Regions from separate parts of the Streptomyces violaceoruber genome, predicted to be linked through region 1. Evidence: riboswitches for the same ligand, from Rfam matches in the RefSeq annotation. Region 1 holds a riboswitch; each other region holds the start of a gene.
The links. A riboswitch is a leader RNA that binds a small molecule or an ion and turns the genes downstream of it on or off. The one in region 1 is predicted to bind cobalamin.
Positions count from the first base shown of each region.

Region 2: linked by a shared signal. The riboswitch ahead of R2E43_RS12395 (ribonucleoside-diphosphate reductase subunit alpha) and the one ahead of R2E43_RS29145 (cobalamin biosynthesis protein) in region 1 are both predicted to bind cobalamin.
Region 3: linked by a shared signal. The riboswitch ahead of R2E43_RS08630 (energy-coupling factor ABC transporter permease) and the one ahead of R2E43_RS29145 (cobalamin biosynthesis protein) in region 1 are both predicted to bind cobalamin.

Region 1 is NZ_CP137734.1:6,522,158-6,526,272, reverse strand. Features, by position in the region: gene R2E43_RS29160 (class II aldolase/adducin family protein) at 1-25, opposite strand, end outside; gene pitH (low-affinity phosphate transporter PitH) at 251-1,522, shown strand; gene R2E43_RS29150 (hypothetical protein) at 1,557-1,778, shown strand; cobalamin riboswitch at 1,931-2,072, shown strand; gene R2E43_RS29145 (cobalamin biosynthesis protein) at 2,177-3,160, shown strand; gene R2E43_RS29140 (cobyric acid synthase) at 3,157-4,115, shown strand, end outside.
Region 2 is NZ_CP137734.1:2,857,908-2,862,022, reverse strand. Features, by position in the region: gene R2E43_RS12395 (ribonucleoside-diphosphate reductase subunit alpha) at 1-1,496, opposite strand, end outside; cobalamin riboswitch at 1,625-1,768, opposite strand; gene R2E43_RS12390 (GNAT family N-acetyltransferase) at 1,847-2,353, opposite strand; gene mctP (monocarboxylate uptake permease MctP) at 2,426-4,036, opposite strand; gene R2E43_RS12380 (DUF3311 domain-containing protein) at 4,033-4,115, opposite strand, start outside.
Region 3 is NZ_CP137734.1:1,988,388-1,992,502, reverse strand. Features, by position in the region: gene cbiQ (cobalt ECF transporter T component CbiQ) at 1-370, opposite strand, end outside; gene R2E43_RS08635 (energy-coupling factor ABC transporter substrate-binding protein) at 371-727, opposite strand; gene R2E43_RS08630 (energy-coupling factor ABC transporter permease) at 724-1,422, opposite strand; cobalamin riboswitch at 1,453-1,638, opposite strand; gene R2E43_RS08625 (MerR family transcriptional regulator) at 1,709-2,302, opposite strand; gene R2E43_RS08620 (potassium channel family protein) at 2,366-2,827, opposite strand; gene R2E43_RS08615 (chloride channel protein) at 2,946-4,115, opposite strand, start outside.

The DNA.
Region 1 (4,115 bases):
CCCCTCCGGCCCGCGAATACGTCACAGTCACCGCCTCCTCCCGGGCCGCCCGCGGGCCCCTCGCGTGCCGTCGCCGAACGGCCTCCCGGTGATCCTGCCAGGGACGTCTCCGGAGAGCACCGGAGCGGGCACGCAGAGGGAGGCCGCGACCCCGCTTCCGGTCACCGTGGCGCCCTGCCCAGTTCATCTTCCGTTCACCCTGGTTACTTACGTTCGTCGCGCCAACGACCTCGAACGATTGCCTGGGTAAATGGAAAGCTTCTCGCTGATCCTCGCGATTGTGGTGGTAACCGCACTCGCGTTTGATTTCACGAACGGTTTCCACGACACCGCGAACGCGATGGCGACGACCATTTCGACCGGTGCGCTCAAGCCCAAGGTGGCGGTGGCGATGTCCGCCGTCCTCAACCTTGTAGGCGCCTTCCTCTCGGTGGAGGTCGCCAACACGATCTCCAAGGGTCTCGTCGACGAGACCGGCATCCGTCCCGAGGTCATCTTCGCCGCCCTGGTCGGCGCGATCCTCTGGAACCTCCTGACCTGGCTGGTCGGGCTCCCGTCCAGCTCCTCGCACGCCCTGATGGGCGGCCTGATCGGTGCCGCCGTCGCCTCGGCCGGTATCGGCGCGGTCAACGGCGACGTGCTCGTCACCAAGGTGCTCCTCCCGGCGATCGCCGCCCCGATCGTGGCCGGCCTCGCGGCGCTGCTGGCGTCCCGGATGACGTACTCGCTGGGCCGCAGGGCCGACGGCAGGGCCGCCGCGAAGGGTTACCGGGCCGGGCAGATCGCCTCCGCCGGTCTGGTCTCGCTGGCGCACGGCACCAACGACGCCCAGAAGACCATGGGCATCATCACCCTCGCCCTGATCGCCGGCGGCTCGCTCGCCCCCGACTCCGACCCGCCGGTGTGGGTCATCCTGAGCGCGGGCCTGGCCATCGCGCTCGGCACCTACCTGGGCGGCTGGCGCATCATCCGCACCATGGGCAAGGGCCTGACCGACCTCCAGCCGCAGCAGGGCTTCGCCGCCCAGACCAGCGCCGCCACGGTCATCCTGGCCTCCTCCCACCTCGGCTTCTCGCTGTCCACCACGCACTCGGTCTCCGGTGCGGTGATGGGCGCGGGCCTCGGCCGCAAGGGCGGCGTGGTCCGCTGGTCCACGGCCACCCGGATGTTCGTCGCCTGGGGCCTGACGCTGCCGGCCGCGGCCCTGGTCGCCGCGCTCGCCGAGTGGGTCTGCCGCGCCGGCGACTGGGGCACGGCCCTCGTCGCGGTGTTCCTGATCGCCTCCAGCTTCGCGATCTGGCGGATCTCCCGCCGGGAGGTCGTCGACCACACCAACGTCGTCGACGGCGGTCCGGTGGACACCGAGGGGCCGGGGCAGCCCGAGCCCGCCGGTGTGGTCACCACGGCGATGGCCGCCGTGTCGCCGCCCCCGACGGGCGCGACCGAGGAACTGGCGGCCACCCTCCCCGCCCCGGCCACCACCCCCGACCCCAAGGCCCCGTCGGCCGCCACCACCGTCTGAACCCGCCTGCCGGGTACGAAGGAAGCGAACCTCCATGAGCATCGACTGGGCAGCCCTCGGCTCCGTCTTCGGCGTCAGCCTCGTGGTCACGGTGGCCCTGGTGGGCCTGTTCACCCTCGGCATCGTCGGCCTCTCCCGCCAGGAGCGGGCCGCCGCCCGGGGCGGCTCCGCGGCCCTCGCGGTCACCGGCGCCTACGCCTGCTTCGCGGCCTGCACTGCGGCGGTGGCGTACGGGATCTATCTGATCGTCGCCTGAGCGTCGCCCGTCTCACGGGCGCACGCCCCCGGGGCGGGGCGCGGGACGGACTCGAACCGTTCCGCGCCCCGCCTCTTCGCGCGCCGGCGCCCACCACTCGGGTGTGGGCCTTCGCACACTCCCCCGTCGCAGGTCAACGCCAGGTTGACGGGTGTTCGCGGGCCGTGGTGGACTTCCGGGGCCATCTACGGCGGCAGAAGAGGAAGCCCGGTGCGAATCCGGCGCGGTCCCGCCACTGTGACCGGGGACAGGATCCCCGGGAGCCAGGAACTCTTGCCGCCGTGCTCTTCGAACCAGGGCGCGGACACCCTGAGTGAGGACCTATCGCCATGCGCGGCTGCCGTTTCGGGCTCACCAGCGACACGCTTCGACTTCCCCTTCCCACGGCCGGTTGAGCCGTGCGTGCCGGACGCGTCTTCGCGTACGGCGCCGCCGCCGGCCTCCTCGGTGACCTCCTCCTCGGCGATCCTCGCCGCGGACACCCGGTCGCCGCGTTCGGCCGTGCCGCGGGCGCCGTGGAACGGGTGCTGTGGCGGGACCACCGGGGCTGGGGCGCCCTGCACACCGTCGTGTGCGCCGGCGGCGCCGCCGTCCTCGGCTCGGCCGCCGCGCACGCCGTACGCCGCTCCCCCGCCGCCTCCGTCGCGCTGACCGCCGCGGCCACCTGGTCGGTCGTCGGCGGCACCTCGCTGGCCCGCGAGGCCACCGCGATCGGCCGGGCCCTGGAGGCCGGCGACGTCGAGGCGGCGCGGGCGCGGCTGCCGCACCTGTGCGGGCGGGACCCGCAGGCGCTGGACGCCGACGGGATCGCCCGGGCCGTCGTGGAGTCCGTCGCCGAGAACACCTCGGACGCGGTGGTGGGCGCCCTGGTCTGGGGCGCGGTGGCCGGGGTGCCCGGGCTGCTCGGCTTCCGGGCCGTGAACACGCTGGACGCGATGGTCGGCCACAAGTCGCCCAGGTACCGCCGCTACGGCTGGGCCTCGGCCCGCCTCGACGACCTCGCGGGCTGGCCGGGCGCCCGCCTCACCGCCGTGCTGACCACCGTGGCGGGCGGCGCCCCGCGCGGCGCCGTACGGGCCTGGCGGGCGGACGCCGCACAGCATCCGAGTCCCAACGCCGGGCCCGTGGAGGCCTCCTTCGCGGGCGCCCTCGGCGTGCGGCTCGGCGGCACGCTCTCCTACGGCGGGCGGGTCGAGCACCGGCCCGTCCTCAACGGCGCCGCGGGACGCGCCGTACGGGCCGGTTCCGGCGACATCGACCGTGCCGTACGGCTGTCCCGGCGCGTGGGCTGGCTGGCGCTGGGGGTGTGCGCGGGCGCGCGGCTGCTCGCGCGCCGGGCCGCCGCGAAGAACCCGGGTGTCACGAAGGGACGTACCTCATGAACGGTGGCCTCCTCGTCGCCGGCACCACCTCCGACGCCGGCAAGAGCGTCGTCACCGCCGGGATCTGCCGCTGGCTGGTCCGCCAGGGCGTCAAGGTGGCGCCCTTCAAGGCGCAGAACATGTCGCTCAACTCCTTCGTGACCCGGGACGGCGCCGAGATCGGGCGGGCGCAGGCCATGCAGGCCCAGGCCTGCCGGGTGGAGCCGACCGCGCACATGAACCCCGTGCTGCTCAAGCCGGGCGGGGAGCGCAGCAGCCAGGTCGTGCTGCTCGGCAGGCCCGTGGGCGAGATGAGCGCCCGCGGCTATCACGGCGGGCGCCAGGAGCGGCTGCTCGGCACGGTGCTCGACTCGCTGGCCGAACTGCGCGGCACCTACGACGCGGTGATCTGCGAGGGTGCCGGCAGCCCCGCCGAGATCAACCTGCGCCGCACCGACATCGTGAACATGGGGATCGCCCGGGGCGCCGGACTCCCCGTCCTCGTCGTCGGCGACATCGACCGCGGCGGCGTCTTCGCGTCCTTCTTCGGCACGGTGGCGCTGCTGGCGCCCGAGGACCAGGCACTGGTCGCCGGGTTCCTGGTGAACAAGTTCCGGGGCGACGTCTCGCTGCTGGAGCCGGGCCTCGACATGCTGCACGGCCTCACCGGGCGGCGGACGTACGGCGTGCTGCCGTTCCGGCACGGGCTCGGCATCGACGAGGAGGACGGGCTGCGGGTCTCGCTGCGCGGGACGGTGCGGGAGTCGGCCGTCGCGCCGCCGGTCGGCGAGGACGTGCTGCGGGTCGCGGTCTGCGCGGTCCCGCTCATGTCCAACTTCACGGACGTGGACGCGCTGGCCGCCGAACCCGGTGTCGTGGTGCGGTTCGTGGACCGTCCGGAGGAACTGGCCGACGCCGACCTGGTGATCGTGCCGGGGACGCGCGGGACGGTCCGGGCCCTGGAGTGGCTGCGGGA
Region 2 (4,115 bases), 3.7 Mb from region 1:
TCGGTCGGGTAGAAGTTGATGTCGACGACCCGGTCCAGGAAGGTGACCGCGGTGCGGACGGTGGCGTCCAGGCGCTCCCAGTCCATGTCCCCGTGCGCCGGGTCGACGAACGCGCCGAGGTTGACCGAGCCCAGGTTGCAGACCGCGGTCTCCCCGTCGTCGGTGACCTCCAGGATCTCCGTGCAGAGGTTGGAGGAGTGGACGACGTGGCCGGGGGTCGCGGTCTGGTTGGCCGTGCGGTTGGCGGTGTCCTTGAAGGTCATCCAGCCGTTGCCGGTCTGCGCGAGGGTGCGCATCATGCGGCCGTACAGCTCACGGGCGGGCAGCGTCCTGCGGGCGAGCCCCGCCTCCTCCGCCCTGCGGTAGGCGGCGTCGAACTCCTCGCCCCACAGGTCGGTCAGCTCCGGCACGTCGGCGGGGGAGAACAGCGACCAGGTCCCGTCGGCGTCCACCCGGCGCATGAACTCGTCCGGGATCCAGTGCGCGAGGTTCAGGTTGTGCGTGCGGCGGGCGTCCTCGCCGGTGTTGTCCCGCAGCTCCAGGAACTCCTCGACGTCCGCGTGCCAGGTCTCCAGGTAGACCGCGGCCGCGCCCTTGCGCCGGCCGCCCTGGTTCACGGCCGCCACCGAGGCGTCCAGCGTCTTCAGGAACGGGACGATGCCGTTGGAGTGCCCGTTGGTGCCGCGGATCAGCGAACCCCGGGCGCGGACGCGGGAGTAGGCGATGCCGATGCCGCCGGCGTGCTTGGACAGGCGGGCCACCTGGTGGAGGCGGTCGTAGAGGGAGTCCAGCTCGTCCTTGGGGGAATCCAGGAGGTAGCAGGACGACATCTGGGCGTGCCGGGTGCCGGAGTTGAAGAGGGTGGGGGAGGAGGGCAGGTAGTCCAGGCGGCTCATCAGGCCGTACAGCGCGGCGACCTCGTCCGCCGCGCGGAGCGTGTCGTCCTCGGCGAGTCCGGCGGCGACCCGCAGCAGGAAGTGCTGGGGCGTCTCGACCGCCTTGCGGGTGATCGGGTGGCGGAGCAGGTAGCGGCTGTAGAGCGTACGCAGGCCGAAGTAGCCGAAGCGGTCGTCGGCGTCCTGGTCGATCAGCGCGTCCAGGCGGTCCGCGTGCAGCCGTACGAAGGCGGCCGTGCGGTCGGCGATCAGGCCCTCGCGGTGGCCGGTGGCGACGGAGTCGGTGAAGGTGACGACGCCCTGGGAGGCGGCCTCGGCGCGGATGCCGATGGTCAGCAGGCGGGCGGCCAGCCGGGAGTAGACCGGGTCCTCGGAGATCAGACCGGCGGCCGCCTCGGTGGCCAGCTCGCGCAGCTCGGCCTCGTCGGCGCGGGCGGACCGGCCGCGCAGTGCGGCGGCGGCCACCCGGCCGGGGTCGGCGCCGGGGAGGTCGGCGGTCAGCCCGGTCAGGGTCCGCAGCAGGGCGGCACCGGGTCCGTCGGGTTCCCCGGTCGCCGTCACCGGGGTCGCTGAAGCCGGATCGGCTGGCGCGATGGTCACGTGGAGCACTCCCTCGCTCGGCACGGGGCCCGGCGGAGGGAGGGCAGGGGGCAGCTCACGAGCGCACGCGGCGTCGCGTCCACCGGCCCACTCCGCGAGGCCCGGACGTCATGGCACCCGGGCCAGGGCGGCCGGGCGCACTGTCGGCAGGTCCTCGGACTGGACAGGCGTGCGCGCACGTGCGAAGACGTACGGATGCACGCAAGTACACCGTTGCGGGACAGTTCCGGATTCGCACCGGATTCCCCTGCGGCGACAGCGAGCATGAGCATACATCTTGTGCCGGGGGACGCGAGCACCCCCAGATGTTGTGTCCCGGCGCGGTGCCGTGACGGTGTGCCGCGGCCGTGTCAGAGCGTCAGTTCGTAGGTGAGCAGCATGATGTCGTCCAGCTCCGGCAGGGGATTCCAGTCGCGGTCGGGCGTGCGGACGAAGCCCAGGCGCTCGTAGAGGCGGTGCGCGGTGCGCATGGCGGCCTGCGTCGACAGCACGACGCCCGTGCACCCCGGCACGGCCCGGGCGCGGTCGGCGCAGGCCCGCACGAGGGCCTCGCCCGCCCCGCGGCCGCGTGCCTCCCGGGCGACGGCGAGCATGCGTATCTCGGCCTCGCCGGGGCGCGCTATGTCCGCCATGGGGCCGCCGGACGGCACGAAGGTCACGCCGCCGAGCACCGCGCCGTCGGCCACGGCGACCAGCACCTCGGCGGCCGCCGCCCGCTTGGCCACGTCGCGCAGCTCGTCCAGGTACGAGTCGCTCTCCCCGAAGTCGAGGAGGCCGTCGCGCAGGTAGGCCTGCGCGGTGATCTCGCCGAGGGTGTCGTACTCCTCGGCCGTCGCCCGCCGGATCACGAAGTCCATGACGCCGAGTGTGCCCGACGGGTACGACAACGGGCCGCCGGATTTCTCCGGCGGCCCGCCTCAAACCAGGGATCAGTGCGAGCTGCCCGCCGTGGCCGGCGGCAGTTCCACCTGGACGCCCGGGTCGCCGGCGTCCGCCGTGTAGTCGCTCGGCCTGGTCTCGTCGACGCCGTCGGGCGCCTTGACCGCCCTCAGGACGAAGGTCAGGACCACGGTGACCAGCACGTTCAGCACGAAGGCGGTGAGGCCGATGTAGCCGATCTCGCCGATGCCGGGGATCTCGTCGGAGGAGCCGCCGAAGTGCTTCTGCGTCGGCGAGGCGACACCGTAGGCGGCGACCGTGCCGTAGACCATGCCGACCGCCCAGCCGCCGAGCAGCGCCCAGCGGTGGAACCAGCGGGTGAACAGGCCGCCGACCAGGGCCGGGAAGGTCTGCAGGATCCAGATGCCGCCCAGCAGCTGGAAGTTGATCGCGACGGTCTTGTCCATGCCCAGGACGAAGATCAGCGCGCCCACCTTCACCAGGAGCGACACCAGCTTGGAGACCTTGGTCTCCTGCTGCGGCGTGGCGTCCGGCTTGATGAAGTCCTTGTAGATGTTGCGGGTGAAGAGGTTCGCGGCCGCGATCGACATGATCGCCGCCGGGACCAGGGCGCCGATGCCGATCGCCGCGAACGCCACGCCCGCGAACCAGTCCGGGAACATGTTCTCGAACAGCTGCGGGATCGCCAGCTGGCCGTTGTCCACCTTGACCCCGGCCGCGATCGCCATGAAGCCGAGCAGCGCGAGCAGGCCCAGCATCAGCGAGTACAGCGGCAGGATCGTGGTGTTGCGGCGGATCACCTCACGGCTGCGCGAGGACAGCGTGGCGGTGATCGAGTGCGGGTACATGAAGAGCGCCAGGGCCGAGCCGAGCGCCAGGGTCGCGTAGGTCCACTGGCCCCCCGCGTCGGGCACCACGCCACCCTTGCCGGCCGCGGTGAACTTGTCGCTCGCCGACGCGAAGATGTCGTCGAAGCCGCCCAGCTTGATCGGGATGTAGATGATCGCCACCGCGATGACGATGTAGATCAGCGTGTCCTTCACGAACGCGATCAGCGCGGGCGCGCGCAGTCCCGACGAGTACGTGTACGCCGCCAGCACACCGAAGGCGATCAGCAGCGGCAGGTCCTTGACGAACCAGTTGGTGTCCTCGCCGCCGCCGACGCCCATCACGTCGAGGACGGCCTGGATGCCGACCAGCTGGAGCGCGATGTACGGCATGGTCGCCAGGATGCCGGTGACGGCCACCGCCAGGGACAGGCCCTTGGAGCCGAACCGGCCGCGCACGAAGTCCGAGGTCGTCACGTACCCGTGCTTGTGCGAGACCGACCACAGGCGGGGCAGGAAGGTGAAGATCAGCGGGTAGACCAGGATCGTGTACGGCACCGCGAAGAAGCCGGACGCGCCCGCCGCGTAGATCGCTGCCGGGACGGCCACGAAGGTGTACGCGGTGTACAGGTCGCCGCCCAGCAGGAACCAGGTGACCCAGGTGCCGAACGAGCGGCCGCCGAGGCCCCACTCGTCGAGGCTGTGCTCGTTCTCGGCCCGGCGCCAGCGGGCGGCCAGGAAGCCCATGGCGGTGACGAGGACGAAGAAGAAGATGAAGACGGCGAGTGCGACGCCGTTCACGCCGTCGTTCACTTGGTCCCGCCTTCCCGGCGCCCGCGCTGGTCGCGCTGCCACAGCTTGTACGCGGTCACCGTCAGCAGGGTGGAGATCA
Region 3 (4,115 bases), 4.5 Mb from region 1:
GCGTGGTGAACGCGAACAGCAGCACCCCCAGCGAGGCCGCCGAGGTGCGCAGCAGCAGCCCACCCGCGCGCACCGCACCGCCGTCGGCCGCCGTCAGGAACCCGTCCGGGCCCCCGACCTGCACCAGCAGCGGCAACGCACCCGTCACGCAGAACCCCAGCGGCACCCGGTAGGCCCGCCACAGCCGGCGTCCGGGCACGCCCGCCGGGCCGAGCAGCACCGTCAGCGCCGCCACCAGCACCAGCGCCGCGCCCGGCCAGGGCGGCAGCGAGATCGCGAGCACGGTCAGGCCGAGACCGAGCACGGCCTTGTCCACGGGATGGCGGCGGCGCCAGCGACTGCCGTGCGCCGCCGCGTCGATCGGCAGCACTCAGTCCCCTTCGGGGGCGTCCCCCGGTGCCGCCGCGGCCCCGGAAGCCGCCGACGCCCGCTCCTCGCCCTGCCGTCGGCCCCGGCGCAGGCCGAAGTAGTACGCCAGCACGCCCGCGCCGAGCGCGGCCTGCAGGGCGAACAGCGCCGACTCGACCTCCCCGGACGGCGGTTCGTACAGCGGGGAGAACCACGGTTCGTAGTCCGGTTCGATCTCGGTGATCGCCGTCTCCGCCTCCGCGTCGGCCCCGGCGAACGGCTCCTCCTTGTGGTCGCCGAGCCCCAGCACCAGCGGCAGCACCGCCAGCGCGGCCACCGCGAGCAGCAGCAGGGCGTTGATCCTCGTGTTCCGGCTCATCGCGCCACCGCCTTCTGCTTCCGCTCGCCGGTCCGGGTCAGCAGCACGCCCAGCCGGGTCAGTTCGCCCTTGCTGGACTGCACGAGCAGCCGCATCACGATCACCGTGAGCAGGCCCTCGCTCACCGCGAGCGGAATCTGCGTCACCGCGAAGATGGACCCGAACTTGCCGAGCGCGCCCAGGAACCCGCTGCTCGGATCCGGGAAGGCCAGCGCCAGCTGCACGCTGGTGACGCAGTACGTGGACAGGTCGGCGACGAACGCGCCGAAGAACACGGTGACCATCAACGGCACGTCCCAGCGGCGCAGCAGCCGGTAGACGCCGTATCCGGCCCAGGGGCCGACGATCGCCATCGAGAAGACGTTGGCGCCGAGCGTGGTGAGCCCGCCGTGGGCGAGCAGCAGCGCCTGGAAGAGCAGCGTGATGGTGCCAAGGACCGCCATGATCGGCGGCCGGAACAGGATCGCGCCCAGACCGGTGCCGGTCGGGTGGGAGCAACTCCCGGTGACCGACGGCAGCTTCAGGGCCGACAGGACGAACGTGAAGGCTCCGGAGGCACCGAGGAGCAGTGTGCTCTCCGGGTGCTCCCTGACCTCACGGGTGAGTGACCGGACTCCGTGGACGACGAACGGCGCGGACGCGACACCCCAGGCGATCGCGTGCGCCGGTGGCAGAAAGCCCTCGGCTATGTGCATGACTCGGCAGACCCTCTCCAGCACCTCGTGGATGGACGACGCGCCTTGGCCGGTCTCCTGGCTTACGGGTACCACCGCCCGTGCTCCGCCTTCCCGGACCGCAAGCGATCCAGTGGCTGCCCGTCAGGGCCGGAGCCGGACTTCCCGATTCACAGTGGCGAGGGCCGCACCGGCATCACACCGGATTTCCCGTTCACCAAGGCGTGGCGACAGTAGTGCTCCCACCGGGGTGGGCACAAGCAGGCCTCGGGGCCCGCGCACCGGCCGCCGGGCCGCCGAACATGCCTCAGGGCTGCGCCAACGCCCGGCGCCGCCGGTCCGTCAGCCGACGCCGGTCGTCCTCGCCCATCGTGGCGAAGATCTCCGCACGCCTGTGGTGCAGGGCACGCAACTCCTCCTCGCCGAGCGACTCGGCCCAGCGGCGGCGCGCCTCGCCGAGACCGGCGACCTGCTCCGGGGTCAGGGGACGTGTTACGGCGGTCATCTCCTCGATCACGTCCAGCAGGGCCTCGGTCGAGCCGTCCGCGGCGGCGTCCAGCGCGCCCAGCACACCCAGCAGCCGGATCCGCAGCTCGGCCGTCTGCCGCAGCCGCTCCTCGACGACGCCGAGCTGCCGCCGGATCAGCTCCGCCGGATCGTGGTCCGGCTCGGCGTCGAGCACCGCGCGGATCCGGGCCAGCGGAAGCCCGAAACTGCGCAGCGCCAGGACGCGGTGCAGACGCCGGACGTCGCCGGCGTCGTAGCAGCGGTGGCCGCCCTCGGTGCGGGCGGACGGGGTGAGCAGGCCGAGCCGGTCGTAGTAGCGCAGGGTGCGGATGCTCAGCCCGGTCTCCCGAGCGAGTGCGCCGATGCGCCGGCTTCCGTCGGTCGCGTGCGTCATGGGTTCCTCCTGGGTCTGCGACCGAGGCTAGAAGGTGACGCGGCGGCACCTTCAAGGCCCGCCTCAGCGCGAGCGGCCCCGCTGGGGCCCCCGGACCACCCGGTCGCGCATCCGGGTGGTCAGGGCGGTGGCGGCGGCCGTGAGGAAGACGAAGCTGTACGTGATCTGCAGCACGGTCACGACCCGCGCGGCCTGGCCCCTCGGGGTGATGTCCCCGTACCCGACGGTGGCGAGCGTCACCACGGTGAAGTACAGCGCGTCGATCCGGGTGTGCAGTCCGTTGAACTCGCCCGGCGACTTGGCCAGGGCGTAGTACGCCGCCGAGAAGACGTGCACGGACAGGACGATCAGCAGCGAGATGACCACGCCGGGGCGGCTGTCCGGACGGTCGAGGAGGACGTGCCGGATCTGCCGCAGCAGCAGCACGGCCACCACGGTCAGCAGCAGGGCGAACAGCACCCAGCTCAGCACCGGCCGCTGCGGCCCCAGGTGGTCCAGGGGGAGCAGGAAGTACGCCACGACCACTGCGGCCGCGATCCCCGCCCGTACGACCCAGGGCCCGACGGCGTCCCAGCCGGTACGGCGGCGCGGGGGAGTACGAGGGCGAGGACGCGGGTGTGCGGTCCGGCGGTCCGGCGGTCCTTCACCGTGCCGCTCCCGCCGACGGCGCCCCGCCCGGCGACCCGCCCGCCTCCGGCGGGGTCCGGCGCACCAGTTGCGCCACGACGAACGCGACGACCGAGGCCATGACGATCAGCGGCATCTGGTCGTGGGAGTCCCGGCCCATCAGCAGCACCGCGAGGACCGAGCTGGCCAGCGGCAGCCCCGTCACCGCGGCCGCCGCGGCGGCGATGCCGAGGGCGAGCGCCGGGGTCGCGCCGAAGCCGGGCAGCCCGGAGCAGGCCAGGGCCGTCGCCGCGCCCAGCAGGACGGCCGGGAAGATCGGGCCGCCGCGCAGCGCGCCCAGCGCGATGCCCCAGGCCAGCCCCTTGCAGGCGACCAGCGCGACGAGCGCCCCCACGGACCAGGCGTGCGGATGCGCGGCGAGCTGGGCGAGGGTGGCCTGGCCGGACAGCGCCGCCTCGGCCGGGGAGCGGCCGGTGATCAGCGCGTACGCCGCGACACAGACGCCGACCGCGGTGGCGCAGGCGACGGTGCGGGCGGCCGTGCGGTGCCGGGTCCAGGAGACGGTGCGGCGGCCCAGCGCCCGGGCCAGCGTCACCAGTACGGCGATCAGGGCCGCGGTGGGCAGGCCCCACAGGAAGTCACCCGCGTCCGGATTGGCCTGCGGCGGCAGGTCGGGCAGGCTCAGCGCGCCGATCTCCAGCCCCGTCCACTGCCCGAAGCCGGTGAAGACCAGGGCACCGGTCGCGCTGGCCAGCAGGCAGGGCAGCAGCAGGGCGACCAGGCGGGTGCCGGCCAGCCCCGCCCCCTCGATGAGCAGCACCGCCGCCGCGATCGGGCCGCCGAGGATGGTGGAGATCGCGGCGGTGGAGCCGGCCGTGGCGAGAATCGCGCTCGCCTGCTGGTCTCCGCCCGCGCCCGCCCGCCGCACCGCCAGCAGGGCGAGCCCGCTGCCGACGGCCATGAGCGGGGCCTCGGGGCCCAGCACCACGCCGAGCGGCAGCGTGGCCAGCGCCGCCAGCACCGCGCCGGGCAGCGCGCGGGGGCCGACCGGCGCCCCGCCCAGGCCGTTGACGGGGAGATGGCCGCCGCCGCCCGGCATCCGGGTCACGATCGGCGCCAGGATCAGCCCGGCGAGCACCAGCGCGGGCAGCGGCCACCACCACGGTGGGGTGTCGTATCCGGCCGC